2 regions of the Brevibacillus parabrevis genome follow, and region 2 is predicted to be linked to the other one. Evidence: riboswitches for the same ligand, from Rfam matches in the RefSeq annotation. Region 2 holds a riboswitch; the other holds the start of a gene.
What was found. Region 2 has a riboswitch for S-adenosylmethionine ahead of IRJ17_RS14625 (aminotransferase class I/II-fold pyridoxal phosphate-dependent enzyme). Riboswitches for the same ligand answer to the same signal wherever they lie in the genome.
Positions count from the first base shown of each region.

Region 1 (15,290 bases), 1.7 Mb from region 2:
GTGCAAAGGCTAACGCGGCAGAGCGGTCTTTGCAGCCGACCAAGGATGCGCTGCTGTCGACTTTGATGAATGACTACGGTGACAAAATCGTCCAGCTCGCCTACATGATCGTCAAAGATCGCGGAATCGCGGAAGACATCACACAGGAAGTGTTCCTGAAAGCCTATCGGTCGCTGGATCAGTTTCGCCATGAGAGCAGTTTGAAAACATGGCTGTACCGGATTGCCATCAATGAATCGCGCAAGTATTTGCGATCGTGGTCGTTCCGGCAAATCTTTTCTACGTTTGTCTCCCCGAAAGAAACCGTGCCGGAACAAGTGGCGGAAGGGAACGTGGAATCGTCCGTTTTCAAGCAACTGGACCAGGTACATATCGCCGAGAAAGTCATGATGCTGTCGCCTTTGTATCGAAAGGTCATGGTACTTCATTACTATGAAGATTTGTCAATTAAGGAAGTAGCACAAGTGCTGGATATTTCCGAGGATGCGGTACGGACGCAGCTGCATCGGGCGCGCAAACATTTTCGGGCATTGTGTGAAAAGGAGGGATTGGAATGGAACTAGATCAGGGGCTGCGTGAAGCTGTACGCGAAGCAGGGAAAGCGGCAGCTTCGGAAGTGAAGTTTACCCGGGAAATGGAAGAGAGGATTCGGATGGAGGTCGGGAAGAAAAAGCAGAAAAATCACAAGCAGTTAGTCATGGCGGGATCGCTTGCGGCTTGTCTGGCATTGACCGTGCTAGGGGTGCGAGAGGGCTTTCTGCCGTCCATGTCGCCGCAAAAAAATGGAACGAGCGCAGCGGCGGCGCATCAAACGGACAAAACCGCGGAGCAGGCCGTTTCACCGGAACAAGCGCTGGCTCCGCTGCAAAAGGCAGTCCCTGAGCTTGGCGGTGTCACACTGCGCAAAGGCGAGACGCTGGATGGGATTGCGCTTGTGACCTTGCTGCAAAAGGACAGGGCAATCGGACAAGTCGCGTATGACACCCGGACGGGGCGGATCGAAAGCTACTTGCTGGACGCAAGCAGTGACGGCGAGAAAACAACGATTGCGCCCGCGCAAGCAGAGAAAGTCGCGCAAGCATTTTTGCAGACCGCGCTCGGTGAAGAAGCGAAGGTTTACGCGCATCAGGCGACAGAAGTTTATGCGGATGAGGATTGGCGCAACGGAACGTGGATGAACGTCAGCTATCAGCGGTTGGAAAACGGCAAGCCTGTCCCGTACGATGTCTTGACTGTCCAGGTGGACAAAAAGGAGCGCGTCGCCTTTTTCGGCAGGTTGAACGAGCAGGAGCAGAAGCTGTTTGCCAAATTCGCCGCCTCCGTGACTGAACTGAATCCGTTCCCGGTTGTCTACAACAAACAGCTGACTCGAGATGGCTGGGCGCTGGTTTTGGGCAAAGTGAACGACGAAGGCCAGACAGCGATGGTGAGCGAAATCGGCAACGGGCAAGACATCGATCTGTACCGGATTCAGCGGGACCGCAACGAAGAAGCGCAAAAGCCAAATGAAGCAGAGGCGTTAAAGCAAGCGAAGCAGCTTCTCGGCCGATTGCTTGGAGCTGACAGCGCGAACTATCGCCATGTGGAATCGAATAGCGCGGAAAAATTCATGCGTTATCATAACGGGTTACCTGTCATGGAAGATGTGCTGGATATTGAACTGGGCAGCTCCGGACGTCTTCTGATGTTCAGCAAACCGACGAGAGCGTATTCCCCGTCTTCGTTCCCGGATGCTGCGGAAGCTGTGGCGAAAAGCGCCGCCGAAAACGAGCTGGCCGCAAATATGAAGCTTGTATACGTGCAGCACATGTCCGAAGGGAAGGCGCTGAAACAGCCGACACTGGAATACAGGGCAGCGGTTTCCTTTTTCCAACAAGGAAGGCCGGTTTTCCTTGATTGGTACATTGATGCGCATAGCGGCAAGATCAACTACGGTACGGGAAACAACGGCTTTGCCTACGATCAGCTGCAGCGGGAGCAGCCGCAGGCAGATGCGTTCGAGACACACGAACAGCCTGTCATCGTGCGTACGAAGGAAGAGGCGAAGGCGCTTTTGCAAACGGAATTTGGCGTCAACGTCGAAGGCATGTCCTATCGGGAATCCGTAGATGATCACCAAAAGAACAAATCATTCAACTGGGCAGATAGCAAAGACCGCTGGCATGAAGTGACGATCGACGCGAAGACGAGCCAGGTAGTTGGGTTGCGCGTTCCCCGCACAAATACGCAAGTGACCGTGAAGCGCGAACAGGCCGAGCAGGCAGCCGTGTTCTTTTTGGCCAAATACGCCGATCCGGGCGTAAAAGAAGTGCAGCTTGCACAAGTGATGGAACCTGGCGCAGCCAATCCGGTTTCGTCAGGCAACTGGGTATTCCGCTATGTCATGAGCAAGGATGGGATTCCGGTGTTGGACAAGGGGCCAGATGCCGCTTACGAGGTGTCGGTAGACCCTTCGACCGGGAAGGTAAACAGCTTCCGGAATTGGCGAGAGACTCACAAGTTGATAGAGCTTCCTTCGTCAGCCGAGGTCGTTTCCAAACAAAAGGCTGCCGAGTCGTTTTTGCGCGTCATGCCACTCAGGCTTGTTTACCTGTTAAAAGATCAGGAAAACGATTGGCTGGATCGTCCGAGACTCGCGTACATTCCGTGGAGCGAGGAAGAGCTGGCAAGCAGTTTCATTACCATCGATGCCAAAAGCGGCGAGGCTGTAATCGAGCCGTAAGGACAAGAAAAAGAGGCTATCCCGCAAGCCAGCTGGAAGGCGGGGGGATAGCCTCTTCTTGTCATTTACCTAGCAGTCGTCACACGAACACCCAACAATGACCAGCAGGATAAACAGTACGAGCACCAGTGCGAAGCAGTCTCCAAAGATGCCATTTCCGCAGTAAGATGTACTCACGTTTGTTCCCCCTCCTTTCCGTTATGCTACAGTCTATACACGATCGCACAGATTGGCGTGGGCGGATGCCCGGTAAGCACAAAAATGGGCGCAGTCGGGGAGAAAAGCAGTAAATAATAGACAAATTCTCAATTGACGTAGACAGGACGCGGTGTTAAGATACTGTCAAACATGAAACCTGAAAGTCAAAAATGAATACCATGGTACAACTCTTATCAAGAGAGGCAGAGGGACTGGCCTGATGAAGCCTCGGCAACCGGTTAAAATCCGGTGCCAATTCCAGCAAAGCTACGGCTTTGAAAGATGAGAGGATGGTTCAGGCGCAATTGTATCCGCGGACAAATCCTCTTCTTTCAAAGAAGAGGATTTTTTTGTGCAAAAAAACTGCCGAGAATAAACGCCGCAAGGGAGAAAAGGAGTACGTCAATGAAACCCACTTTTCGCGAACAGCTTTCCCGGAAAATTCTGATTCTGGACGGTGCGATGGGCACGATGCTGCAACAGGCGAACTTGACCGCCGATGATTTTGGCGGCGAAGCCTACGATGGTTGCAACGAGCTTTTGAACTTGACGCGACCAGACGTCATTCGATCCATCCACGAAAAATATTTGGAGGCGGGAGCGGACATCGTCGAGACGAATACATTCGGAGCCACCTCCGTCGTGTTGGCCGAGTACGATGTCGCCGACAAGGATTTGGAGTTAAACATCGCTGCGGCCCGTCTGGCGAAGGAAGCCGTAGATGCCTATAGCACAACCGAGTGGCCGCGATACGTGGCAGGGGCAATGGGACCGACGACGAAAACGCTCGCTTTGACAGGCGGCGTCACCTTCGAGGAGCTGGTGGAGTCCTACTATCGTCAGGCAAAAGGACTGATCATTGGCGGAGCCGACGTGCTGCTGCTGGAAACATCGCAGGATACGCTGAACGTCAAGGCGGGGGGAATCGGCATCCGCAAAGCGTTCGCAGAGCTGGATGTGGAGTTGCCCGTCATGCTGTCCGGGACGATTGAACCGATGGGCACGACTCTTGCCGGTCAAAACATCGAGGCGTTTTATATCTCGCTTGAGCATTTGAAGCCCGTGTCCGTTGGGCTGAACTGTGCGACCGGTCCCGAGTTCATGCGCGACCATCTGCGCACGCTGTCCGGACTGGCTCAATGCGGAGTGAGCTGTTACCCCAATGCGGGCTTGCCGGATGAAAACGGACATTACCATGAGACGCCGCAAGGGCTTGCGACAAAAATGCGCGCTTTTGCGGAACAAGGCTGGCTGAACGTGGCGGGCGGCTGCTGCGGAACGACGCCCGACCATATCAGGGCGATGGCAGAAGCATTGAAAGACTGCAAGCCACGTCAGGCTGTCGATCAGGCTGTCAGCGCGGTATCCGGCATCGAAGTCGTGTACGTGGAAGATGACAGTCGCCCGCTGTTGGTAGGGGAGCGCACAAACGTCATCGGTTCGAAAAAATTCCGCGACTTGATCGCCGCAGGCCAATACGAGGAAGCGTCAGATATCGCCCGGGCACAAGTAAAACGCGGCGCTCACGTCATCGATATTTGTTTGGCTGACCCGGATCGGGATGAATACGCCGATATGGAAAAATTCCTGCAATTCGTCGTGAAAAAGGTCAAGGCTCCGCTGATGATCGACTCGACGGATGCAAAAGTAATGGAGCTGGGCCTGCGCTATTCCCAGGGAAAAGCGATTCTCAACTCGATCAACCTGGAAGACGGCCTGGAGCGCTTTGAAGAAGTAGCGCCGCTGATCAAAAAGTTCGGAGCGGCTGTAGTCGTCGGAACGATCGAGGAAGCGGGCATGGCTGTCACGCGCGAGAAGAAGCTGGAAGTGGCGAAGCGCTCGTACGATATTTTGGTCAACCAGTACGGAATTGCCCCGCAAGACATCATTTTCGACCCGCTGGTGTTCCCGGTCGGTACAGGGGATGAGCAGTACATCGGTTCCGCCAAGGAGACGGTTGAGGGGATTCGCCTCATTAAAGAAGCGATGCCGCTGTGCAAAACGATTCTCGGGGTCAGCAACGTGTCTTTCGGGCTGCCAGCAGCGGGCCGCGAAGTGCTCAACGCCGTGTTTTTGTACCACACGACGGTTGCCGGACTCGATTTTGCCATCGTCAATACAGAAAAGCTGGAGCGCTACGCGTCGATTCCCGAGGATGAGCGCAAGCTGGCGGAAGCGCTGCTGTTCGAGACAAACGACGAAACACTGGCTGCATTCACCGAATTTTACCGCCAGAAGAAAAAAGAAGTGCGGGTGGAAGCTTCCACGCTGACTTTGGAAGAGCGCCTCGCCCGATATGTCGTCGAAGGCTCCAAGGATGGCTTGACTGACGATTTGAAGCTGGCTCTGGAAAAGTATGCGCCGCTTGAAATTATTAACGGCCCGTTGATGTCAGGAATGGAAGAGGTCGGCCGCCTGTTTAACGGAAACCAGCTGATCGTAGCGGAAGTGCTGCAAAGCGCAGAAGTCATGAAAGCGTCTGTCTCGTTTTTGGAGCCGTTTATGGAAAAGAGCGATGCGGCGGCCAAAGGCAAGATTTTGCTGGCGACAGTCAAAGGCGACGTGCACGACATCGGCAAAAATCTGGTGGAAATCATTTTGGCAAACAACGGCTACAACGTAGTGAACCTGGGGATCAAGGTGCCGCCTGAGCAACTGATTGCCGCTTGCCGGGAAGAGAAGCCGGATGCGATCGGGTTGTCCGGTCTTTTGGTCAAATCGGCCCAGCAAATGGTCATTACCGCGCAAGACTTGAAAGCAGCGGGAATCGATGTGCCGATGATGGTCGGAGGTGCGGCTTTGACGCGCAAATTCACTTCCAACCGGATCGCGCCGGAATACCACGGAATCGTGTTGTACGCCAAGGATGCGATGGACGGACTCGACCTCGTCAACCGTTTGCAAAACCCGAACGAGCGGGAGCGTCTGGTCGCTGAGCAGCAAGAACTCGCTGAAGCGGCGGCAACGGCGCAACCCGTGGTGGTACAAGAGAAAAAAGCTCCGCTGCCTGCCCGTTCGGCGATTAGCAGAACCGTTCCGATTCAGTTGCCGCCAGACTGCGAGCGACACGTGCTGCGCCAGTACCCGATCAGCCATTTGCAACCGTACCTGAATTTGCGCATGCTGCTCGGCAAGCATCTCGGTGTGCGTGGAAACGTGGAAAAATTGCTGGAAGCGGGCGACGAAAAGGCGTTGGAACTGTACGGGATAGTCGAGGAGCTGTTGAATGAAGCGAAGCAGCAGGGAACGATCAAGGCGCACGGTGCCTATCAGTTTTTCCCGGCGCAAGCGGACGGCAACGATATTATCGTCTACGATCCAAACGACCACAGCAAAGTGCTGGAACGATTCTCGTTCCCGCGTCAGCCGGAAGAGCCGCATCTGTGCCTGTCCGATTTCTTGCGTCCGGTCGAGAGCAAGGAGATGGATTACGTCGGATTTTTGACGGTGACAGCAGGCGGCGGCATTCGCGAGCGCTCGACTGAACTGAAGGAACGCGGCGACTACTTGCGCTCGCACGTTTTGCAAGCATTGGCTCTGGAGCTGGCGGAAGCTTTTGCGGAGCGGATTCACCACGTAATGCGCGATGTATGGGGGATTCCTGATCCGGCGGAAATGACCATGCTGGAGCGCTTCGGTGCCCGCTATCGAGGCATTCGCGTGTCGTTCGGCTATCCGGCTTGCCCGAACTTGGAAGACCAGGCGCAACTGTTCCGCCTGCTGCGGCCGGAAGACATCGGCATCCAGTTGACAGAAGGCTTCATGATGGAGCCGGAAGCTTCTGTATCCGCGATGGTATTTGCCCACCCGGAAGCGCGTTACTTTAACGCAGGTCCGTCGGTGTTTGAAGTATAGATCGTCTAATGAAAATGGGAGAGAAGGGATTGAGTTGACGACGAGCAAGCAAGACTTACGGGAGTATTTGCAGGAGCACCTGCTGGTCGGAGACGGAGCCATGGCGACCCAGCTGCATGCGCTGGGCGCCCCGGTTGGCGTCAGCTTTGAAGAGTTGTGTTTGTCCAATCCGCGAGTGGTGCACGAAGTTCATGCGTCGTACTATCAGGCAGGAGCGCGCCTTTTGGAGACAAATACATTTTCCGCGAACCGGGATGCGCTCAGCCGCTACGGTTTGGAGCACAAAGTGGCGCGGATCAACCGTCTTGCCGTGGCGATTGCCCGCGAAGCCGCTCAGGACGATGCGTACGTGGCAGGCAGCATCGGCTCGATTTTGGCTGGACGGGTGAAGAAAAAGGTACTGGATGAGTATCGGGACCAGTACGAGGAACAGGCGATCGCGCTGTTGCACGCAGGCGTAGACGCGCTGATTTTGGAAACGTTCCTCGATCTGGAGGAACTGCTGCTCGCCATCGAGGTCATTCGTCCGCTGACAGATGTGCCCGTCATTGCGCAACTGGCGACATTGGAAGTCGGACGCACGCGCGACGGCTACTCGCTGACGGATGCTTTTCCGCAACTGAAACAGGCAGGAGCAGACGTCATCGGTCTGAACTGCCGCTTGGGTCCGGCTGAAATTTTGCGCTCTTTTGAAAGCACGATCTTCCCGGATGATTCGCTTCTGTCAGCGTTCCCCAATGCGGGACGGCTGGGAATGACGGACGGGGAGTACGCCTTCAAGTCGTCTCCCGACTATTTTGCCGAAAGCGCCCTGCGCCTGCGCGACCAGGGAGTGCGCCTGATCGGCGGCTGCTGCGGAACGACCCCTGCACACGTGAAGGCGATAGCAGATGCGCTCGCAGGGCAAAAGCCGCAAGCACGCGTGAATCCAACGATTGCGTTGGCGGAGCGTCCGCACATAACGGTACAAAGCATTCACGAGCGCGAGAAGCCAAGCATCGTGGAACGGGTGAAAACAGCTACAACGATCATCGTCGAATTTGATCCGCCGCGCGATCTCGACGCCGAACAGTTTCTGGACGGCTGCTGCGAGCTGCACAAAGCAGGGGCAGACGCGATCACGCTGGCAGACAATTCGCTTGCGACGGTGCGGATGAGCAACATGGCGCTCGGAGCGCTGATGAAAACGAGACACGGGATCGATCCGCTTTTGCATATTGCCTGCCGTGACCGCAACTTGATCGGGCAGCAATCCCATCTGATGGGGCTGCACGCGCTTGGCATCGACCAAATTCTCGTCATCACGGGCGACCCGTCCCGCTTCGGCGATTTGCCGGGGGCAAGCTCGGTGTTTGATGTCACTTCGTTCGATTTGATCCGCATGGTGAAGCAGTTGAACGAAGGCGTCTCGTTCTCGGGACGACCGCTCAAGCAAAAAGCCCAGTTCATCGTGGGCGCAGCCTTCAACCCGAACGTGCGCAACATGGCAGCGGCTGTCGCCCGGCTGGAAAAGAAAGTCGAGGCAGGGGCTGATTACATCATGACCCAACCTGTGTATGACGTCGAATCGATTCGCCTTGTACACGAGGCGACCAAGCACATCGGCATCCCGGTTTTTATCGGCATCATGCCGCTGACCAGTTCAAGAAATGCCGAGTTCCTGCACAATGAAGTGCCTGGCATCAAGCTTTCGGCGGAAGCCTTGGAACGGATGAAAAAAGTACAGGGACCAGCGGCCAGGCAGGAAGGCATCGCCATCGCCAAAGAACTGCTCGACACGGCTGTCCGCTATTTCAACGGGATTTACCTGATTACGCCTTTCAACTATTACGATATGGCTGCTGACCTGATTGCGTACGTGCGGCAGCAAAGCGCCCTGGTCAAAACGGCGCAACCGTAGAAGACCAGACCAGCCCAAACAGGAAAAAAGCCCAATAGGCCCTCGCGCAAGACAGGCAGCTGCCTTTCGTCTTTACGCGAGGGCTTTTAGTTCATCCAGCATATAGGCGGTCTTGATCGCCTCACGCGTGCAAAACTTCTGAATCTCGGCCACTTCCATCTCCTCATACTGCTTCATGCGCAAAAACCGTTCCATGATATGTGGGAAGGTCAGATCGACAAACAGCAAATGCAGCTGCTCGGCAGACAGCGGATTTTCCTGCAAGTAGGCCCGCAACAAAGACGTAAACAACGGCTCGTTCCAGCTTCCTGCCTTGCGCATGGCGAGCGAGAGGACGCGACTGATGTCTTTGGAAGGAAAATCGTAGCGGACGTCTTCCCAGTCGATAATCGCGATTTGCTGGTTGCGCGTGAGCAAATTGCCGTTGTTGAAATCTCCGTGGCAGAGGAAATGCTTGCGCAGGGCAAGCTTTTTCCAGCTGGAAAAGTAGGCGGATGATTTCAACTGTTCTCGCGCCGCAAGCCCTGCCTGGCGAAAATAAGGCAAGTATTCCACAATCGTCGTCGATTTCGGATTCTTTTTGCTCATGTGGCGCTGCTCCCATTTTTCCAGTGCAGCCAGATCCGTCTTGTATTCCTCCGACCATTTTTTCGCCCCGTTGTACAGCTCGCCATGCTTGGAAGTAAAACCGAGCGATTGCAGATGGAAGCGCCCTAGTGCGGCTCCGACCTGCTCCAGCTTTTTCGGTGAGCTGTAGGCGATTTTCGGCCAGGAAAACCATTGGTGCAGCACAAACAAGTTGTCTTTGTACACAATCGAGCGCTGGTTGCTTTTCGTGCGCTGGATGCCGGGGATGAGAATGCCTTTTTTGCGCAAATGCGCTTCGGCGTTCAAAATGAAGTGCTGGCGTTCTTTCGGTAAGTACGAAATTTTGCCGATAAACTTGCCGATCGAGGTATCGAGAAAGACGACGAGCGACTTGGGCGTCTCGCGAAGTGTTTCCTGCTGCAATACTTTCAGCGCGTACTTTTGCTCGATTTTGCCGATGAGGTCGTCCATCCGTTTTGCGCCTCCCTTGCAAAAGAAACGTACGATTATCATACGCGGCGGCCCAAGCGGATGACACTCACGGCGCTTCAGTTGGGCGGCAAGGGAAGCGGATGCCAGTCTTTTTGGCGCAAAAAGTCGCTCAGCTCGGCGAATTTGGCGATGCGTTCCGCCCGTGTGAATGAGGCGTTGGCTCCACTCGTGGACGGGATGACGAACAAGTAGCTGCCTGCCCAATCGTCGGTAGCGAATGCCTTCTCTGGTTGCAGACCCAGCGCGACAGCGGCTTTTTTCTGGCCTGTTGCATGGCGAAAAGCTGTAATTCCGTTAAAGCAGATGACGCGCGGGCGGTACGTTTGGATCATGTGCACGAACTGCTCTGCGCCTGTGTCAAAATCTTCGCGCGTGAGATCAGAAGAGGAGCGGGTAGGGCGCGTGACGAGATCGGTAATGCCGTAGTTGTAATCCAACAGCAGCGAGGTTTCTTCCGGCAGCAGTTGTCTTGCGGTAAGCCCGCCCTCGAACAAGCCGCGCCAAAACAAATTCGCCGGGTTCGCGTAGTGGAATCCGGCTGTGGCCGATACGCGCCCGGGATTGATGCCGCAAAACAACACTGTCAAATCGCGGCGGATGTAAGTAGGCAGCCATTTTTCCGTAAATTCCACCAAGATGATCCCTCCGATTGTTTTCCTTGATTTGATTGTAGCACAGAGGAGAGCGCTTACAGAAACAGGCAAAAAAAGCTGCCAAACGCTGGCAGCTTATCGGTAAAAGTGTGATTAGGTTCGATCTTACAGCTGAGCGTACGGCAGCATGTGCTCCGGCTCATTCGTGATGAATTGTTCCATTTCATTGCGGACGTATTTTTTTGTCTCGAAAGGAACGGCTTCGTGTTCTTCTTTGCCCCACAACCAGCGCGACAATTGTTGAATCATAAGGATTACCCCTCACTTGGTGGAAATGTTTTACACGCTTATCATACTCCTCTTTTGTGAGTTTGTGGCTGGGCAGGTGTGAATAAGGCGTGAAGAAATCGTGGATAGAAGGTGAACAAAAAGGAAGCGATTTCAAGCGATCCGTGAAAAAAGCGCTCCCGGATTGGGAACGCTGTGGGTACAACCATCTACACATTACAGCTTGTAGATGTCGGTATATTTTTTCTCCAAGTATTCCATCAGGTAGGTCGCGTTGGTGCCTTCGCCCGTGATCGCTTGCACGAGTTCACGCGGGCTTTTCATTTTTCCGTACTGGTGAATTTTTTCTTTCAACCAAGCGCGGATCGGAGCGAAGTCGCCGTTTGCCAGCAAGTCTTCGAAGCCGCTGATTTCCTGCTTCATGACGTGGGCAAATTGGGCCGCGTACACGTTGCCGAGCGAGTAAGTCGGGAAGTAGCCGAAGCTGCCGCCGGACCAGTGCACGTCCTGCAGAACGCCGAGTGTGTCGGTAGGCGGTTCCACGCCCAAGTATTCCTGCATTTTTTCGTTCCAGATTTTCGGCAGATCGGCAACCTGGATCGTTTGGTTGATCAAGCCTTTTTCGATCTCGTAGCGAATCATGACGTGCAAGTTGTACGTCAGCTCGTCAGCCTCTGTACGGATGAAGGACGGAGTGACAGAGTTGATCGCCCGGTACAAGTCTTCCACGGATACGCCTTCGAATTGGGCCGGGAATGCTTTTTGCAAATCAGCGAAAAAGTGGTTCCAGAACGGCAGGCTGCGTCCGATCATGTTTTCCCAGAAGCGGGACTGGGACTCGTGAATGCCCATCGAAGTACCGTCGCAGAGCGGCGTGAACAAAAGCTCAGGATTGATGTTTTGTTCGTACATGGCGTGACCCGCTTCGTGGATGCAGCTGAACAGCGCCGAGTTGAAGTCGTTTTCGTCGTAGCGAGTCGTAATGCGCACGTCGCCCGGATTGAAGGTGGTGCAGAATGGATGGGCGCTCTTGTCCATGCGGCCCGCCTTGAAGTCGTAGCCGATTTTTTCCAAAATGAAGCGGCTGAACGCCTCCTGCTCGGCAATCGGGAAGTTTTTGTTCAAGAAAGCGGTGTCCGGCTTGTTCGGCGATTCCGCGATTGCTTTGACCAGCTTGACGGTTTTCTCGCGCAGGGTAGCGAAGATCGGATCGAGCTGATCGACTGTCATGCCCGGCTCGTACAGGTCGAGCAAGGTGTTGTACTTGTTTTTGCCGTCGTGTCCCCAATATTCGATAAACTCCAGCTGGAAGTTCACGATTTTTTCCAGGTACGGCTGGAACATCGAGAAGTCGTTGTTGGCGCGGGCTTCTTCCCATACCGTTTCCGCCTGGGAGGTCAAAACGACAAATTCCTGGTATTTCTCAGCCGGAATCTGCTTGTTGCGGTCAAATTCTTTTTTGCATTCGAGCACGCTGTGACGCGTGATCTCATCGAGCGCTTCCAGTGCGGAAGGTTCGCCGAGCTCGGTTAAAAACGCTTCCATTTCTTTGGATGTCGCCAGCTTGAACTGTTCGCCAGCGAGCACGCCGATAATCTCGGAGCGGGCATCCATCCCTTTGCGTGGCGCTTGCGTTGCTTTGTCCCATTGCAGAACTGCGAGTGCCTGGTTGTAGCTGGTCATTTTTTTCACATAGGCGCGAAAATCAGCCGCGCGTGTTTCCAGATTGGTCGTCATGGAGTCCCTCCTGTGTAAGTATGAAAACGTTAATTGGTCAAGTATGTACATCATGCAGTCAAAAAATTTTTACTACTAAATATTATAACGGTTTGAAGAAAAATTACTAGGTGGATGCAGCACGCATTTGTCGGTATAATCGTATAGGAAAACAATCTGGCTACTTATTCGCGATGACAGGAGAATGATTGATGAGTCAAACCAATCCCCAATGGGAAAATGAGATAGCAAAACGACGCACCTTTGCCATCATCTCCCACCCGGATGCGGGTAAAACGACGATGACGGAAAAGCTGCTTTACTACGGCGGAGCCATTCGCGAAGCAGGGGTGGTCAAAGGCCGGAAAAACTCCAAGCACGCTACCTCCGACTGGATGGAGATCGAGAAAAAGCGCGGAATCTCCGTTACGTCCAGTGCGATGGACTTTGAATACAACGGGCACCACATCAATATTTTGGACACTCCTGGTCACCAGGACTTCAGTGAAGACACGTACCGCACCCTGACTGCTGCCGACGCTGCCGTCATGATCATCGACGTGGCAAAAGGGGTGGAGGCGCAGACGATCAAGCTGTTCAAGGTCTGTCGGATGCGCGGCATTCCGATTTTTACATTCGTCAACAAGCTGGACCGTCACGGGAAAGACCCGTTTGAGCTGTTGGAAGAAATCGAGCGCGTACTGGGCATCCGTTCGTACCCGATGAACTGGCCGATCGGCATGGGAAGCTACTTCAGCGGAGTGTACGACCGCATGAAATCCCGCGTCGAGCTGTATCAGACCAACACGCAGCATGAAGATATCTCGTTTTTCCCGGTAGAGGGAGCCGAAGACCCGCTGATCGGCGACCGCGTCGGTCAGGAGCTGTGGCAGCAACTGCAGGACGAAATTTCTCTGCTCGACGTAGCAGGGGATGAGTTCGATCCGGAACTGATTGCCCAAGGACAGCTGACACCTGTGTTCTTCGGAAGCGCGATCAACAACTTCGGCGTGCAGACTTTCCTGGACAACTTCCTGCAAATGGCGCCAGCGCCTTCCGCGAAAAAGAGCAATGCCGGCATGATCGATCCGTACACCAATCCGTTCTCCGGCTTTATTTTCAAAATCCAGGCCAACATGAACCCGGCTCACCGCGACCGTATCGCTTTCTTGCGCATTTGCTCCGGAAAGTTCGAGCGCGGCATGGCCGTGAAGCACGTGCGTCTGGGCAAAGACATCAAGCTGGCGCAGCCTGTGCAGTTCATGGCGCAAGACCGCGAGATCGTCGAGGAGTCGTTCGCAGGCGATGTCATCGGCTTGTTCGATCCGGGCATTTTCCAGATCGGAGACACGCTCTGTGTCGGCCAGTCGTTCGAGTACGAGGAAATGCCGCACTTCTCGCCTGAGTTTTTCTCCAAAGTCATGGTGAAAGACGCGATGAAGCACAAGCAGTTCCAAAAAGGCATCATGCAGCTGACAGAGGAAGGGACGGTACAATTATTCCGCACCTATCCAATGGAAGAACTGATTCTCGGCGTAGTCGGCGTCTTGCAGTTTGAGGTGCTGGAATACCGACTCAAAGCAGAGTATGGCGTCGATATTATGCTGACGAGAATGCCGTATCAGATTGCCCGCTGGCTCGAAGGCGACAAAGCGGCGCTCGATGCCGTGAAGAACAAAACCGTGACAGACCGCTACGGACGTCCGGTCATGCTGTTCGAAAGCGAGTACCAGCTTCGGGTAGCGATGGATAAGCATTCGTCCATCAAATTCCATGAAAGCTCGCTCGGGTTGAAAGCTGTTCAATCGTAAGTGGCAGGAGAGTAGAACAGGACTTCGCAGGAATTGCGGGGTCCTGTTTTTCGTGTTCCGGCGCGCTTGACTGAAAGATTTGCTCGCTTAAAGACGGGCTTGCTAACGGCTTTTTTGCCTAAAGTCTTAGGAGGGGAAATCAATGGAGAAGAACTTCAGCTCTTCCTGATCGGGCTGCTTGCGAACGTAGCCTTCCCAGCGCAAGCCCAGCTTCTCCAGCAATTTGCCGGATGCATCATTCGCCTTGTCCGTGATCGCGACGATCCGTTTCAGCCCGAACGCCTCGCGCCCGTAGTCCAAAACAGCGGAGGCCGCTTCGAAGGCGTACCCTTTTCCCCAATAGGGAGGACAGAGAGCATAGCCGATATCGACATCCTCCAGAAAATCTCTTTTTATGAGGCCACACAAGCCTACCGGAGTGCCTGTTGCTTTTTCTGCGACGACAAACAAGCCAAAGCCGTAGCTTTCGTAGCTTGCCTGCAAGCTGTTGACGATGTACTGCTGCGCATCTGCCAACGTGCGGACGCCGCGATCACCGATGTACTGCAACCAGGATGGCTCGTTCAAAAGCCCGAAAATAAAGGCCGCATCATCTTCCGCGTGCGCGCGCCGCAGAACAAGACGCTCTGTTTGCAAAACGATCATAGCTTGACTCACCAGCCTTTTCATTTTTTTCCATCATACAGGATGCAAGCGAGAAAAGCTGCTTGTTTTTGGCAATTCAGAAAGCTTTTCCTATCCTACTTGGACGACTCCCCTCATATACTGGGACAAAGACTGGCGGGATGAGAGGATGGGAATGCTTTGAGGGTTCTGCTGTTGGTCGTGTTGTTTCTCGTTGCCTTTGACATGCACGCGCAAACGCCGCTGCTGGCGCCGTACTTGAATATATTGGGCGTATCCGCTGCGATGATCGGCTTCGTGCTGGGTGGTTATGCCATCAGCAATCTGAGCGGCAATCTCATCGCAGGCCCTTTTCTCGACCGTTTTCCGAAGAAATGGTTTATTGCCGGAGGCCTGATCCTGGCTGGGGTAATGCTGATTGGACAAGGACTCGTGACGCATGCCGGGGCATTTTTTTCGTTTCGCCTGATGCTTGGCTTCGTCATGGCGTTCGTCTCGCCCGC
Region 1 is NZ_CP064090.1:4,714,121-4,729,410, reverse strand. It holds gene IRJ17_RS21655 (sigma-70 family RNA polymerase sigma factor) at 1-563, shown strand, start outside; gene IRJ17_RS21650 (YcdB/YcdC domain-containing protein) at 554-2,722, shown strand; gene IRJ17_RS21645 (YjcZ family sporulation protein) at 2,792-2,899, opposite strand; SAM riboswitch class I at 3,109-3,209, shown strand; gene metH (methionine synthase) at 3,326-6,775, shown strand; gene IRJ17_RS21635 (bifunctional homocysteine S-methyltransferase/methylenetetrahydrofolate reductase) at 6,810-8,675, shown strand; gene IRJ17_RS21630 (phosphotransferase) at 8,748-9,734, opposite strand; gene IRJ17_RS21625 (mismatch-specific DNA-glycosylase) at 9,812-10,390, opposite strand; gene IRJ17_RS21620 (hypothetical protein) at 10,514-10,657, opposite strand; gene IRJ17_RS21615 (carboxypeptidase M32) at 10,853-12,373, opposite strand; gene IRJ17_RS21610 (peptide chain release factor 3) at 12,565-14,163, shown strand; gene IRJ17_RS21605 (GNAT family N-acetyltransferase) at 14,290-14,808, opposite strand; gene IRJ17_RS21600 (MFS transporter) at 14,968-15,290, shown strand, end outside.
Region 1: another riboswitch for S-adenosylmethionine. It lies ahead of metH (methionine synthase); the one in region 2 lies ahead of IRJ17_RS14625 (aminotransferase class I/II-fold pyridoxal phosphate-dependent enzyme).

Region 2 (15,290 bases):
AGGAGTCGTGGTAGAGGGCCAGTTCCATAAAGCGTGCGAACGGGATCGCGCCTCCCTCCTGGCTTTCCATTTCACGGCGAATCATAGCGTTTATATCCATGGGCTCTTCTCCTGCTATCCAAATTCAACCTGATAAGGCTATAATACGAAAAAGAAGTCATACAATGTGGAAAGGCAAGCGACTTCCATCATGAAAGCAAAAGGTGAAAACATGCGTAAATTTTTGCTCGTCTTGTTCCTGCTTGTATGTCCGCTGACTGTGTTCGCCCAGGAAGAGACTGCAATTCCGCTGGAGCAGTTGATCTTGCAGCAGCATTTTACCCAAAAAGAACTGGAGCGAACTCTCACCTTGCTCAAGGATGAAGAGACGCGAACCTATCGGGATATCGCTCAAATCGATCTGGACCTGCAACGCCAAAAGCTGGTGATTGAAGCGATGCAGCGCCATGCCGGCGAGGTGGCACGGGCTTATTACATGGGTGAACGCGCCAATCTTCTCACGCTTTTACTCAATGCGGAAAATTTCAATGAGTTTTTATTGATGTTCGATTTCTACCAGCTCGTGTACGAGTATGATATGAATCGGCTCCAGACGTACCACGCCGAGCGAGTGAAGCTTGCCACGATGCAGACAGACAAGCAAGCACGACTCACTCTGCTCCAGGACCTCCGCAAAAAATACGAGCTGCAACTGGCGGAGATGATCGCCATTCAGGCGGAAAAAGAAAAAAACGTGCAAAAGCTTGACGATCCTACCACCGTGGAAGCGCTGATGGATCATCTGATCAATGATTGGGAAAAACGCGGCTTGCCCGCTTTCCAGACGTTTTTTGGCATGCTGGCCAAAGTGATGGTGCAAGTACCGGAGTTGGCTACGCCTGACCGGATTCAGTCCGACGGCTTTTTCTCGCACACGTTGACGATCAAGCAGAGCGATTTCAACCAGTTTTTGATGCAAAAAGACGAATTGTTCAAGCAATCCCGTTTTTCTTTTGAAAACGACAAGCTGACTGTCGAAGGCACGTATGACCACATGGAGCTTCGGCTGGTCGGCAACTACGAGCTTGTCTCTCCTACCCAGTTGAAGTTCCACATCACGGAGCTTTATTTCGACGGGTTCGCCCTGCCGCAAGCAACTGTCGACGAAATGGAAAAGACGTACGACCTCGGCTTCTACCCCGAGCTGATCTCCCCGAATATTCAGGTGCAAGGAATCAGCCTGCAAAACGAAGAGCTGAAGCTTCAACTGAAATTGAATCTCCCCTTCGGCTTCGGAAAGAAATAAGGCCAGCTAACGGTTAGCTGGCTTTTTTCTTGGAAACAGCCATATTCATGTGAACAGGCATCTCCTTTTGCAAGCGGGTCATGTACTGGATGGCTTCTTTCGTGAGGCCCGGATACTTCTCCCCGCGCTGCAATCCCTCCAATGTCTCCGCCACGGGATAAACGACATAATTGCGCTTGTTGTTTTTGCGGAAAAAATGAACGTAGGTCGGCAGCATTTCCGCCTGTTCGATACTCGCCTTTCCAGACTCGTCCTTGTGCAGCGTAAGCTTGAGAATCGCGCCGACATCTTTGTAATCCCATCTCTGGGCAGAGACGAAGTTCCCCAGCGAATACGTAATCAAGCCTTTGTGTTGTGTGCCGTCCTCCCGCGTAACGGTTTTCCATTCGTACGGCTGAACCACGTGCGGATGCGCCCCCAAAATCAAGTCGGCTCCGTACGTCAAGCACAGCTCGGCTGTCTTGATCTGCTCCGCATTCGGCAACCGCTGATACTCGACCCCAAAGTGCAGGGCGACGGCAACGAGATCGGCTCCCTTTTCTTTCGCACGGGCAATGTCCTGTTTCATCAACTCAGGCGAAATCAGGTTGACGAGGTATGGCTTGTCCTTGGGGATGGCGATTCCGTTCGTCCCGTACGTATAGGAAAGCAGAGCGAGCGTAAATCCGTCCTTGGTCAAAAGCAGCGGCTCTTCGCGCTCTTTGGCACTGGCAAACGTCCCTGTGTGCAAAATTCCCGCCTGATCGAGGTACTTGAGCGTTTGCAGCACGCCTTGCTCTTTGCGATCCATCGAGTGGTTGTTCGCAGTCGTTACCGCAGTGAAACCGACTTCCTTCAATGTCTGCCCCAAAGATTCCGGGGAATTGAACATCGGATATCCCGAGTAGCGGGCCTGACTGCCGCTCATCGTCGTTTCCAGATTGCCGATTACCCAGTCAGCCTGCTGAAACAGCGGCGTGACGTAAGGAAAAAACTTGTGAAAGTCATACGTTTTGGTCGCCGGGTTCCAGACGGCATCCATTTGCTCCTGGTGAACCATGATATCCCCGACCGCGAGAAGCGAAATCCGCTGTTCCGGAAAACGGGATGGCGGCGCTTCCCCAGTTGGGGGGACTGTATCGGATGGCGAGTCAGTAGTCGGTTCCTCTGCTGTCTGCGGCGTGGCATTGTCGGACGGACTCACTTGCAGGACAGGAGCCTTGGAAGCGTGGCTATCAGGGGCTGCTGGCGGGACACATCCGGCCAGACTCATACAGCCTAACGTTGTGATGATGACCCACTTGTTCCATGTTTGCTTCATGACAATAGCTCCTTTGGCGATAATGTAACCCACTTCCTTTTCGCCGTCTGCAAGCCATTTCCTCTTCTTTTGCCTCATAAACAATCGTGAAGTCTTTTAGCGCAGCATGCCTGTCACGAACGGATTGTACGTTTTTTCGTAGTCAATCGTCGTCTTGGGACCGTGTCCAGGGTAGACGATGGTGTCATCTTCCAGCTCAAACAGCTTGTCTTGAATGCTGATCATCAGCGTCTCGTAGTCGCCTCCGAACAAATCGGTACGGCCGATGCTTTGCTGGAACAGGACGTCCCCGCCAAAGCAATGCTTTCCGATCACAAAGGAACAGCTTCCCGGAGAGTGCCCGGGCGTATGCAGCACCTGGATGTCGAAACCAGCCAGAGCAAGCGTTTGCCCATCGGCAAGCTCATGCTCTGCCCGCTCGCAAACAATCGGCTCAGGCAGTCCCCAGCGGCTCGACCCGTTCAGATCAGGATTGGTCAGCCACTCTTGTTCCAGCGGGTGAATGTACACCGGAGCTTTGGTCAGCGCTCTTACTTGATTCAGCCCTCCGATATGGTCGAGATGCGCATGGGTCAACAAGATCGCTACGACGTTTTTACCGGCAATTTCCTGGAGCAGCCGCTCTGGCTGCATACCTGGATCAATGACAATCGTTTCGTTTGTTTCTTTGTTGGTCAAGACGTAGGCATTCGTTTGAAAGCCTCCCAAGGCAAAAGATTGGACGGCGAGATGTTGGTCGCTCATAAGAATAGGAACCTCCCTGATTTTTTGATACGATAAAAAGAAAGCTTGCGAAAAGGATGAAGGATATGCGACATATGTACGGAATCGAGCTTGCGATCCCCGCCGGGAAACTGCCCGGGTTCTATGCTCAAGTCATACATAAAATCGGAGACCATGTCAATGTCTTTGCTCGGGACAAACTGCTTTTTATTGTCGAGAGCGAAGAAGAGCGGGACAAGCTTGCGGCGATCTTGCAAAAATCCAACATGCTTGGGGAGGAGTTCTCCTTGCTGCTGCTTCCTCCCCAAGCCGTAATAGACGAGGGGGCTGACATCGGCTTCGTCACGGAAAATGGCCATACGTTTGTTTATGCAGATCAAGTCGCGCTGTTTACGGCAGATAAAAACTCCGGCTCGCCCGACGATCGCTGGGCAGCGGCCGAGCAATGGAAAGAGCATGTCAAGGGCACGATCCCCCAGGCGGATCAAGCGGACACCATCTACCTCATCGACAGCAATCTGGCGGAGCTTGCCGCAGGGATCGCCAAGGCATACAAGGTCAAGCTGGACTTTCTGGCTTTGTCGTAACGTGCCTTCGCGCCGCGCATAAAAAAGCAGGCGGGCTCCCTTTTGGAGAACCCGCCTGCTTTTTTGCCGAGACGACTACTTGCTGTCAAAACGGAACCAGACTACCTGACCGCCCGAGACGCCGAAATTGGCCGTATATTTGCTGCCTTCGTACACAACCTCGGTTTCTCCGGACCCTTCGCCGTACAATTTTTTCAGTTGTTCCTTGCTGTCGTACATGGACAGCCCGCGGAGCGTCTGAAAGCGTGCCGCATCTTCTTTTGCCACGCCGCCGAGCATGATCGAGATCAATTCGCCTTTTCTGACCTTGACGAGCAGCTGTGTGCGATCGATCAAAAGCATGCCCATGACCGCCTCGCCCTCGCCTTTTGCCATTCTCTCCACCGTATAGCCTTCGCGGGAGATCATGTCCATAAAATCGGCTTTGGTCGGCTTTAGCAAGTCCATCGCTTCCTTGATGTTTTGGCCGAGGTAAACCCCGCTGACGCCATATTCCTGCTGATTTTCCGGATCAAACGCCCCGGCTGGCCCTGCTTGCGACGAACAGGCTGCAAGCATACAAGCAAGCAGTACAAACAGTCCAAGCATTCGGAATGAATTTTGCCATTTCAACGTGCCCACCTACTTTGCGGTATGTACTTTTGCTATCTTACCGCACGCTGCAAGCATGGTTCAACCAGGTTGTGCTCACTCCCGCGGACCGCTTACCTTTTGCCGCGGGCGATTGGGTGGCTGATTGTGATTGACCGATTGCTTGAAGCCTTCCAAAATTTTCAGGACGGAAGCGAAAAACGGCGAGCCGAACACCGCGACGATGCCCCACAGCCACGTTCCCACCTGCCACGGGTCTTCGACATACGCCGTCTGTGCGCCCGTCAAGATCAGGGCAGGGTCCAGACCGAGCATGCCAAAAATGACGCCTGCCGCCAAAACAGAGATGAGCAGGTTGAAAAATCGCTTGTAATTCATCAGCCGCGCCGCATGGTTTTGATCCTCCCAGCAATCTTCCTTCGGCTCATAGTCCGTCGACAAGAACGGAATAATCGATTTGAACGCTTCCGTCACACCTGCCGCCGCACTGGAAACAGCCGTCACATACACAAAAAAGGCGATGGATGAGTCCAACGTGACCATATGCGCTCCCTCCTTTTTACATGTGTATGAAGGCAGCGGGACAACCTTGCAAAAAATAGCGGGAGCTTGTTTTCTGAATCGTCTTTTTACGGTAACATGGAGAAGAATGGAAATGGATGAAAGGTGGTTTTGTCATGCAGGATTACTCATTTGTATGGAATCAGTATGATATGATTCGCGGCATGTTTCTTGAAGGCTTGTCCAAAACATCCGAGCAAGAGGCAGAGATTGTTCCGGCAGGATTCAAAAACAACATTCACTGGAATATCGGCCACATCTTGCTCACGCAGGATTACTTGCTGTTCGGACCAGCCGAAATGAAATGTCCTCCGTCGTATGCCGCTTTGTTCAGCCCCGGCACAAAGCCCGCAGACTGGCAAGGCGATGTGCCATCCATCGAGGAGCTGGCGGCACAATTGAAGGAGCAGCACGCCCGGGTAAAAGAACAGTTGCAAACGAAACTGAATGACCCGCTGCCCAAACCGTTCCAGTTGGGTGACAAAGGTGTCATGAACACGTATGGCGAGATGATGGTCTTCACCCTGTTCCATGAGGGCATGCACATCGGCACCATTTCCGCTTTGCGCAAAGCAATCGCCCATTCCAACGCTTAACTTTTTGACTCATTCGCCAACAAAGCAAAACGCGGAACCATTCCCACGGTTTTTCGCGTTTTTTTATGGCCCTCTTACCAAGCAAAAATGAAACCGCCCCCAGATTGGGAGCGGTTCTTTGTCGAGCCCGATTGCTTATGGGGTTTTACCGGTTATTTCTCTTTGGCACTTCAACCTCCCTGAAGAGATTAGGTTACCCAAGAACTCGGCTTATTTCCATTCGACTTTCGTCGATTGCTAATTCATGATTATCCACGGATCTTCGCCTCCTGCAAGGCATTTCGCCGTTTGCTACATGAATCTGACGGGCTCGACAACTATAGTATGGTCCGCAAAACGATTTTCATACACGCTTTTTACAACAAATCGGCCGCGAGTTGTGCAAGCACGCTCCGCTCGCCTTTTTCCAGGCGGATATGCCCGGCCAGCTTCTGGTCTTTGAATACTTCCACTACATAAGTCAGACCGTTGTTGCTTTCGTCCAAATACGGATGGTCGATCTGCTCCGGGTCGCCCATCAAAACGATTTTCGAGCCGTCGCCTACCCTGGTCAAAATCGTTTTTACCTCGTGCTTGGTCAGGTTTTGCGCTTCGTCAATAATGATAAACTGTCCCGGAATGGAGCGGCCGCGAATGTAGGTCAACGCTTCTACTTGCAAGCTGCCCATTCCCGCCAAAATTTTGTCGAGATCGCCTGGGCGCTTTGTGTTGAATAAATATTCCAAATTATCATAAATCGGTTGCATCCACGGCCGCAATTTCTCTTCTTTCTCGCCGGGCAAATAACCGATGTCTTTTCCTAAAGGAACGATAGGTCTTGCTACCAACAGCTTTTTGTACTTTTGCTGATCTTCAATCTGCAGCAGCCCCGCAGCCAAAGCCAGCAACGTCTTGCCTGTTCCCGCCTTCCCCGTCATGGTCACGAGCGGAATATCATCTCGCAGCAACAGCTCTGTCGCCATTCTTTGCTGCACATTTCGGGCCCGGATGCCCCAAATCGGATCGTCATCTGATACAAGCATTTCCAAAGTTTTGCCGTCAGGGTCTACTTTTCCAATCGCGGAAATGGACGGGTTGCACTCGTCCTTCAATACGAGAAACTGGTGCGGATAAAAGCGATAGCGAGGGAAACAGGTAGCCAGATGAAGCTTGCGCGTCGCGTAGTAAGACTTGATGATCTCCGAGGCTACCATCATCTTTTGATAGCCGGTGTAGATGCTGGAAAATTCACCTACGACGCGATCCGAAAGAAAATCTTCCGCTGAAATGTTCAAGGCATCTGCCTTCACACGCATGAGCGCATCCTTGCTCACCAAAATGACGGGTCTGGGCTGTGGGGATTGGTTCTCCTCCTCCTGCAAATTGAGTGCGACCGCCAAAATGCGGTTGTCGTTCGTCATTTCCGTAAATTGCTTTTGCAACTGATGGAGCGAAGAATGGTTCAGCTCCACCCGAAAGAGCCCGCCTGTCTCCAGGGTAATGCCTTTGTGCAAATGACCCAGCTCACGAAAACTGTCAAAGAGCCGCGATACGTACCGTGCGTTGCGGCCAATTTCATCCATGTACCGCTTTTTGGAATCGATTTCTTCCAACACCACTGCGGGTATGACAATTTCGTTGTCAGCGAAAGAGAACATCGCCCGTGGATCTTGCAGGAGTACGTTGGTGTCCAGTACGTAGATTTTCTTCAAAATCTCGCCTCCTATTACCCTTCTTATATACGGTATGCAATTTTTGGAGGGATGCTCAATTGTGGCGACGTGATGTACTACAGTCTATGTTCGGTCGAACAGAGATAGACGACCCTTGGCAGAATGAAATGGGGCGGAGGGGAACAAAATACAGGTAACCTGCCCTCCTGATCGGAGGCACTACGGGGAAAGGGAGTATGCGTGTGAAACGGATCATCATTGGTTGCCTGGGTGCGAGCCTTGTTTTGTCAGGGTGCATGGCGGGCAACAAAGCGAACCAGGCTGCGCCACAACCCAACCAACAGCAAGCGCCCCATACCCAGCGCGTTCAGCAAACGGCACCGGAACCAGCTTACAACCAATCTTCGCAGGCGACCGCCGACCGTCTCGTCCAGTTGGCTACTCGCGTGAAAAAAGTCAATGGCGCCACAGCCGTGGTTATTGGCAAATACGCCGTCGTCGGGATCGATGTAGACGCCCAATTGGATCGGCCGGAAGTCGGCGTCATCAAGTACACCGTGGCAGAAGCGCTGAAAGAAGACCCGCAGGGGGCCAATGCCGTCGTAACAGCCGACCCGGACATCGTTCAGCGGCTGAAAGAAATGGCGGCAGACATTCGCAGAGGCCACCCGATCTCCGGCTTCGCAGAGGAATTGGCCGACATCGTCGGACGGATCATTCCGCAACTGCCGCGAGATGTCAGAAGGCGCGAAGAAACACCGGCGCAGGAAAATCAGCAACAACAGATCAACAACGATGGGCGTACCCCGCAAGGAAAAATCAACGTAAATCGCACTGGCACTCCATAAGAAAAAGAGGCATAGCCCCCGGTTCGTTACACCCGGGAGTATGCCTCTTTTTTGCTTGGAATCGCGGATGGCAAAGGCGGCAGTGCTTCCAAAGCCTGTTTCAAGTCTGCCAGCAAATCGTCCGCGTCTTCCAGACCTGCGGACAACCGGATCAAACCGTCTGTAATGCCGCGAGCTTGCCGCTCCTCTGCTGGCATCGCCGCATGCGACATCATGACCGGATACGAGAGAATCGTCTCCACCGCGCCAAGACTGACCGCTACAATCGGCAGCTTTACGCGGTCAAACAACGCTTTTGCCCGCTCGCGGCTCCCGACGTCAAAAGACAATACGGCGCCGTGGCCGCTCGCCTGTTTTTGCTGAACGAGATGTCCCGGATGCTCAGCCAAGCCTGTATAGTAGACGCGGCTCACTTCGGGGTGGCAAGAAAGCCATTCCGCCAAAACTCCGGCAGACTTCGTGCTGACATCCAGACGCGCTTTGAGCGTCTTCAGCCCTCTCATGACCAGCCAGCAATCCTGAACGCCGAGAACGGCTCCCATGCCGTTTTGGATGAGGTACAGCTGTTCGCCGAGCGCTTCATCGCGGGTTACCGCCAGACCTGCAACAACGTCGCTGTGGCCGCCGATAAACTTGGTTGCACTGTGGATGACGATATCCGCCCCCAGCTCCAATGGCCGCTGATAGTACGGCGTCAGGAACGTATTGTCCACGATGACGAGCAGGTCATGCTCTTTCGCAATGGCGGAAACGGCAGCGATATCGGTCACTTTCAACGTCGGATTGGACGGAGTTTCCAGATAGACCCCTCTGGTAGCCGGAGTGATCGCCGCGCGCACCGCTTCCGTTTGTGTCGCATCCACAAACGTGACAGAGATTCCCATTCTCGACAGCACTCTCGTCAGAAAACGGAAAGTGCCGCCGTACACATCTTCCGCGACCACGATATGATCGCCCGCCGAAAAGAGCATGAACACACTGGAAATGGCCGCCATGCCGGAAGAAAAGGCGAACCCGCGCGCTCCGCCTTCGAGTGCGGCGATCGCTTCTTCCAGCGCATGTCTCGTCGGGTTCCCCGAGCGGGCGTAATCGTATGTGCCCGGCTGATCGATATCAAACTGATGAAAAGTGGAAGCCTGGTAAATCGGAACCGACGACGCACCTGTAAACGGATCGATGCCTGTGGAGCCATGCAAAACTTTTGTCGCGAAATTCATCGAACAGCCCCCCCAACGACGAGACTTGCATCCAGCGCTTGAAACAAATCAGCGATCAAATCATCCGGATGTTCAATCCCCACCGAAAGCCTCAGCAATCGATCGCACACGCCGACATACGCCCGCACTTCCTCGGGGATGTCTGCGTGAGTCTGTGTCGCCGGGTACGTACACAACGACTCTACCCCGCCAAGACTTTCCGCAAAGGAGACGACGCGCAAATTTTGCAGAAACAAGCCCACCTGCTCCTGGGAGCGTACCCGGAACGAAACCATGCCGCTGTATCCGCTCGCCTGGCTCGCCTGAATCTCATGCCCGGGATGCTCTTCCAGTCCGGGATAAAACACTTCGGCAACGGCTGGATGTTCTTTCAGCTTTTTCGCTACCGCGAGCGCATTCGACTGGTGTCTGTCCATGCGCAGCGCCAACGTTTTCATGCCGCGCACCAGAAGCCAGCTATCCTGCGGCCCCAGCACGGCGCCGATCGAATTGTGCAAAAACCGGATTTTTTCCGACAACTCCTCGCCCTTTGTAACGATCAACCCTGCCAGCACATCGTTGTGTCCGCCCAAATACTTCGTTGCGCTGTGCAAAATCACATCAGCCCCAAGCTCTAGCGGGCGTTGACAATACGGAGTCATGAACGTGTTGTCTACAATCGTCAGAAGCCCGTGTTGCTTGGCCAGGCTGGTTATTTCACGAATATTTGTAATCTGCATGAGCGGATTGGTCGGCGTCTCGACGAAAATCGCTTTCGTCTCTGCGCGCAGCGCCTTTTTCACCGCTTCCAGATCGCGCAAATCTACGTAAGTAAAAGCAAGCCCGTAACGGGAAAGCACTTGTTCAAACAAGCGATACGTCCCGCCGTACAAATCGAGCGATACGATGAGGTGATCGCCTTGGGAAAACAACCCCATTACCGTATGGACTGCCGCCATCCCGGACGCGCAGGCAAAGCCGGCATCGCCTCCCTCTGCCTCAGCGATTGTCTCTTCCAAAACAGAACGGGTAGGATTCGCCGTCCGCGTATAGTCAAAACCTGTGCTCTGTCCCAGCGCCGGATGGCGATAAGCGGTAGCGTAGTAGACGGGGAAGCTCACCGCACCCGTTTTCTCATCTTTGCCTACGCCTGCCTGAATCAATTTTGTTTCCAGTCTCATACCGTAATTCTCTCCCTCCAATGATGTCGAGGGGCATGAAAAAAGCCCCCTTTCCTCTGAAAGAAGGCTTTGTTTACGTCGCCGTAAGCAAGACCTTCTCATCTTTCAGAGTTAAAAAACTCTGCAGGAATTAGCACCATTATCTCCCCGTATGAACGAACATACAGGTGATTGGTTGCCGGGCATCATCGGGCCAGTCCCTCCGCCTCTCTGGATAAGAAGTTTGCTATTCAATTTGAATGACCTAATACTAAAGGATAGCGCTGTTTCTTGTCAACAAGATTTTCCACAAGAGTGTGACAACCGCGCCTACGCTTTTTTCAAGGCGTCCATGACCTGATTGTCCAGCTTCGCTGCGGCATTTTTGTCGTATGTCTTTTCGTACTGAGGCTCTACGGATATGCGCGAACCGTAAAACATCACGTCTCTGACAGAGTCAATCGCAATCTCCGCCATCGCAAGCTTCAGGGGAACCCCTTCCAGCCGTTCTGCCTTCAGCTCGGCGCGCCCGTTGATCGCAAAAGAAGAGCCTGCCCCGATCAAATGCAGCACGACCTGCGGTTCTTTGGCGATATTGGCGAGAATGCGGGAGCGGCTGTCTACAGCAAAACGGATGAGTCCGCTGTTCACAGCAAAAGTCCAGGACAAGGAACTGACGGATGGCGCACCTGTCTCGTGATCGACTGTGGCCAACGTCACAAAGCGCTCTTTTTGCAGGAGCGCGAACAGTTCTTCCGATAAGGTTTGGGATACGGTTTCAGCCATTCGGATGCCTCCTCGTATACTTTTGTACGTCTATTGTACCCCTCCCGCAAGCCGGAGGCAAACCTTTCCTCCCCGCCTTGATTCTGGTCGGCTTTTTCCCTAAACTGGTAGAAAACAATGCTTCCAGGAACAAGGAGGTTGAAACAAGTGGCTCCTACGCCTACAGATCGGCTCATGCACAAAATAGATCAAGTCCTCCACGAGCTTCAGGAAGTGCGGAAAATGAACGAGCGCATGGATAAGATCGCCATGTTTTTGGAGGATATCCGGCTTGCTGATGTCATCCAAAATTACACAGCCCCGCGCAAGCTGCTCTGGATCAATTTCCTCGCAGGTCTTGCCCGGGGTCTTGGTTTGACGATTGGGACTGCTATCGTTCTCGCACTGCTCGGTTCGCTACTGACACAATTTCTCTCGATCCCGATCCTCGGCGACTACATCCGCGAACTGGTCGATTACGTCCAGACTTACAAACAGCCGTAACAGCAGCTACTTGTCTTTCTTTTTGTCACGATCGTCGTCATCTTCGTCACGATCGCGGTCATCGTCGTCCCGATCGTCATCGTCCCATTTGCCATCGTGTTTCTTCCAGAAGCCGTACGCTTTGCCATTCGGATGCTTGTGCTTTTTCTCATCCTCATCATGCTCAGGCGGCGCGACGATGACCTTCGTGCTCAGGACGATGTCTGCTTGCTTGACCAGCTTGTCTTTTACATACAGTTCAAGCTGAATCGCTTTGGCCGTGTACGAGCGATCTTTGTACGTCAATTCCAGCGTGTACTCGCCCTTGTCATTGGGCTTGATCTCTTTTTTCTTGCCGTCTGGTTTAATCGCGAAAAGCTTCGCCTTTTGCTTTTTGTCCCAGCCCTTGACGGTACCTTTCAGTTCGATCTGCTTTTTCTTTATGTCGTGCACAGCTGTGCCCGCAATGCTGTAGTCTACTGCCGGATTGTTGTCCGGTGTCTTTTTCGGCTCAATCGCAATCGAGTCCTCGTCCACCTTTTTCCCGGCCTCATACACTTCGATCACAGCCTTGCTGCTCTTGGCATCCGTCGTCGGATTCTCGAAAGTCACACTGAAGCTGTCGACGTTATCGAGCAGCTTTTTCAGGCTGGCCTCTTTTCGCACGCCGTTATACGTGACGACAACCCGCTCCGCCCCGTGCTTGACAATCCCTTTGACTTGCCACTCTGCTTTTTTCGCGTCATAAACCGTGAACATATGGAGCAGCCTGTTTTTGTCCTCTTCCGTTTGCGCTACGAGCTTTACTTTCTCCGTGTCGGCAAGCACGCTTCCCGCAAAAGCCTGAACGGTCACATACTGCTCGGCGGACGTACCGACGGCAGGGAAGCTGACGGTAAACGAGTGCTCGCTGGTCGGCACCGTCTCGATGATATCACCGTTCGGCTTGGTCACGACCACCTTGGTCACGTCCGGTGTCACAAGACCTTTGATGTACACCTTGTCGCTTTTCGTCTGGGCGCTCACGCTGACCAGTTGCTCATCCGCTTTCGGGCTGCGCACTTCCAGCCAGATGTCGTTGTAGTAGTCGCGATAAATCCGCTCCCATTCCGCCTTGTTCGTTTCCATATACGATTGCAACTTTACGTTCAAATTAATTTTATCGACGATAATGTACAGATGGTCTGCCTGTGTTTTCAGGAGCGTGTTCAGCGTAGCCGGATCGCTTTGGACAAGCTCCTTGAGCTGATATCGGGTCGCTTTCTGTCCTTGCTCATTCATGACTACCTTAGATGTTTCGGCTGCTCCTGTCGAGCTTGCGTCCGCCAGAAGCGGTGTCAGGCAACCGATGAGTCCCGCCGCTGTTACGACAGCCAAAACGGGCCTGGTCATGATTTTTTTCATTGTTGTTCCCCCTCTATTCTGCCAGTCATTCCCTCTGTGCCCAGGGCAACCATACAGACGGCGCATTTTTTTCAAAAGTTGCATCCGGAAGAAAACCACTCCTAATGGCCCATTTTCCGCTTGCAGAACCAGTTTGTTTTGAGGCTAATCACCCGCACCTGGATTAAAAAAGACTCCCGCAAGCCTCGGATTCGTCCCCAAGGCTTCGGGAGTCTTTTTGTTTCGCTCATCAACAGTTGAATTTCAGCTCGTTTTCAATTGCAGCCAGCAGGCTCTCCACCGCTTCCGCGGGATAGCGGTTATCTACCGCACCCGCTTCCTGCTTGCCCGACAAATGATACCAGCCGTTTTCCACCCGGTACGAAAGCTCGCTGATGGCATGATCCTCCAGCAACAGCTGGGCAAAAAACGCGGCAGTGTCGAGCGCAGACTGATCGTCGGGGCGGGCTTCTGCCACAACCTGAATTTGCAGCCAGTTAAAAAGGGCATCTTCACGCTTCATGAGAAATCCTCACTTTCGCTCTGTTTGCTCCGGCTTGATGCGCAATTTCACAACGACCAAAATCGCAATGGCAACCAGCATCGCGCTCTTCACCGGCAGTTGGACATCCAGAATGGCAAAAATAAGCGCACCTGCGAACAGCAAAATGTACAAAAGCAATGTTTTCAAAATCGGCATGCGAATGCGGGTTGCAAATCCAAGGTAGTACACGATAATCAATTGCACAAACAAGATCCAAGCCCGGTTATGGTCTGCCCACAGGCGGAAGCTGTCAAACGCCGTGAGCTGATCCGGGTTGGCGGGTACGTAAGTTGAAGCAAGCTGTATCCAGTCCATCCTGATCTCTCCTGTAACGCAAAAGGATTTCTCGTTTCACATGCGGGAATCGACTGTTTCTTTTGCATCCTCTTATTCTGTTTCCACATTTTTATGTATCCTTTTTACTTTATCAGGTAACCGTTTCATTTGTCAAAATAGATCGGCACACACTTTGGCACGCGCCAGTTACTGCCTATTTTTGGGCGAACATGCTATGATGGACAAGTCAAGTATGCCAAAAAGGTGGGAATCCAATGAGCTTGTACGATATTGCCGTCCAAACGATTTCCGGAGAAGAGACGACGCTTGCCGCTTACAAAGGACAAGTGCTTCTGATCGTCAACACAGCCAGCCAGTGCGGTTTGACTCCGCAGTACAAAGGACTTCAGGAACTGTACACAAAATACAAGGACAAAGGCTTTGCCGTGCTCGGCTTTCCTTGCAACCAGTTTGCGGGTCAAGAACCAGGCAGCGAAGCAGAGATCGCTTCCTTTTGCGAAAGTCACTACGGCGTGACCTTCCCGTTGTTTGCCAAGCTTGAGGTCAATGGCCCTGGCACCCATCCTTTGTACCAGCACCTGAAAGCACACGCATCGGAAGGCGAAAGCGAAGACATCGAATGGAACTTCGCAAAATTTCTCGTCGACAAGGACGGACAGGTGGCCAAGCGCATCGGCGCCCGCGTGCAACCGGAGGAACTTGCAGCCGACATCGAAAGTCTTTTGTAGATCAACCAAAGTCAAAAAAAGCCGCTTCGTCCCGATCAGGGCAAAGCGGCTTTCTTGTTATTCACGCTTAGGCTTGCGGTTGTGCTTCCCAGCGTCTTTGTTTTTCATAGCGCTCACGATCCGATTTGTTCAGATACTTTTTGCGCAGGCGAACGGAATGCGGAGTTACCTCGCACAGCTCGTCGTCATTCAAGTATTCCAAAGCTTCTTCGAGCGTTAGCAGACGTGGCGTCTTCATTTTTACCGTCTCGTCTTTCGTTGCGGAACGCACGTTTGTCGCATGCTTTTCCTTGCAGACGTTCACAGTCAGGTCATTGTCGCGGTTGTGCTCGCCCACGATCATGCCTTCGTATACTTCCGTACCAGGCTGGATGAACATGATTCCGCGATCCTCTACAGACATCAGTCCGTACGTGGTCGCTGTGCCTGTCTCATGGGAAATGAGCACCCCGGCATGGCGTCCACCTACCGCGCCTTGCACCAGCGGACGATAGCTGTCGAAGGAGTGGTTGAGGATGCCGTAGCCGCGAGTAATCGTCAAGAACTCTGTCCGGTAGCCGATCAAACCGCGGGATGGAATGATAAATTCCA
Region 2 is NZ_CP064090.1:3,054,408-3,069,697, reverse strand. It holds gene IRJ17_RS14680 (class I SAM-dependent methyltransferase) at 1-100, opposite strand, end outside; gene IRJ17_RS14675 (coiled-coil domain-containing protein) at 212-1,285, shown strand; gene IRJ17_RS14670 (CapA family protein) at 1,299-2,585, opposite strand; gene IRJ17_RS14665 (MBL fold metallo-hydrolase) at 2,682-3,329, opposite strand; gene IRJ17_RS14660 (hypothetical protein) at 3,395-3,895, shown strand; gene IRJ17_RS14655 (hypothetical protein) at 3,971-4,516, opposite strand; gene IRJ17_RS14650 (hypothetical protein) at 4,583-5,029, opposite strand; gene IRJ17_RS14645 (DinB family protein) at 5,164-5,643, shown strand; gene IRJ17_RS14640 (PhoH family protein) at 6,000-7,334, opposite strand; gene IRJ17_RS14635 (YhcN/YlaJ family sporulation lipoprotein) at 7,532-8,143, shown strand; gene IRJ17_RS14630 (trans-sulfuration enzyme family protein) at 8,170-9,360, opposite strand; gene IRJ17_RS14625 (aminotransferase class I/II-fold pyridoxal phosphate-dependent enzyme) at 9,357-10,520, opposite strand; SAM riboswitch class I at 10,616-10,741, opposite strand; gene IRJ17_RS14620 (pyridoxamine 5'-phosphate oxidase family protein) at 10,830-11,285, opposite strand; gene IRJ17_RS14615 (DUF5665 domain-containing protein) at 11,460-11,768, shown strand; gene IRJ17_RS14610 (hypothetical protein) at 11,775-13,151, opposite strand; gene IRJ17_RS14605 (hypothetical protein) at 13,381-13,653, opposite strand; gene IRJ17_RS14600 (YlaH-like family protein) at 13,663-13,989, opposite strand; gene IRJ17_RS14595 (glutathione peroxidase) at 14,226-14,699, shown strand; gene typA (translational GTPase TypA) at 14,767-15,290, opposite strand, start outside.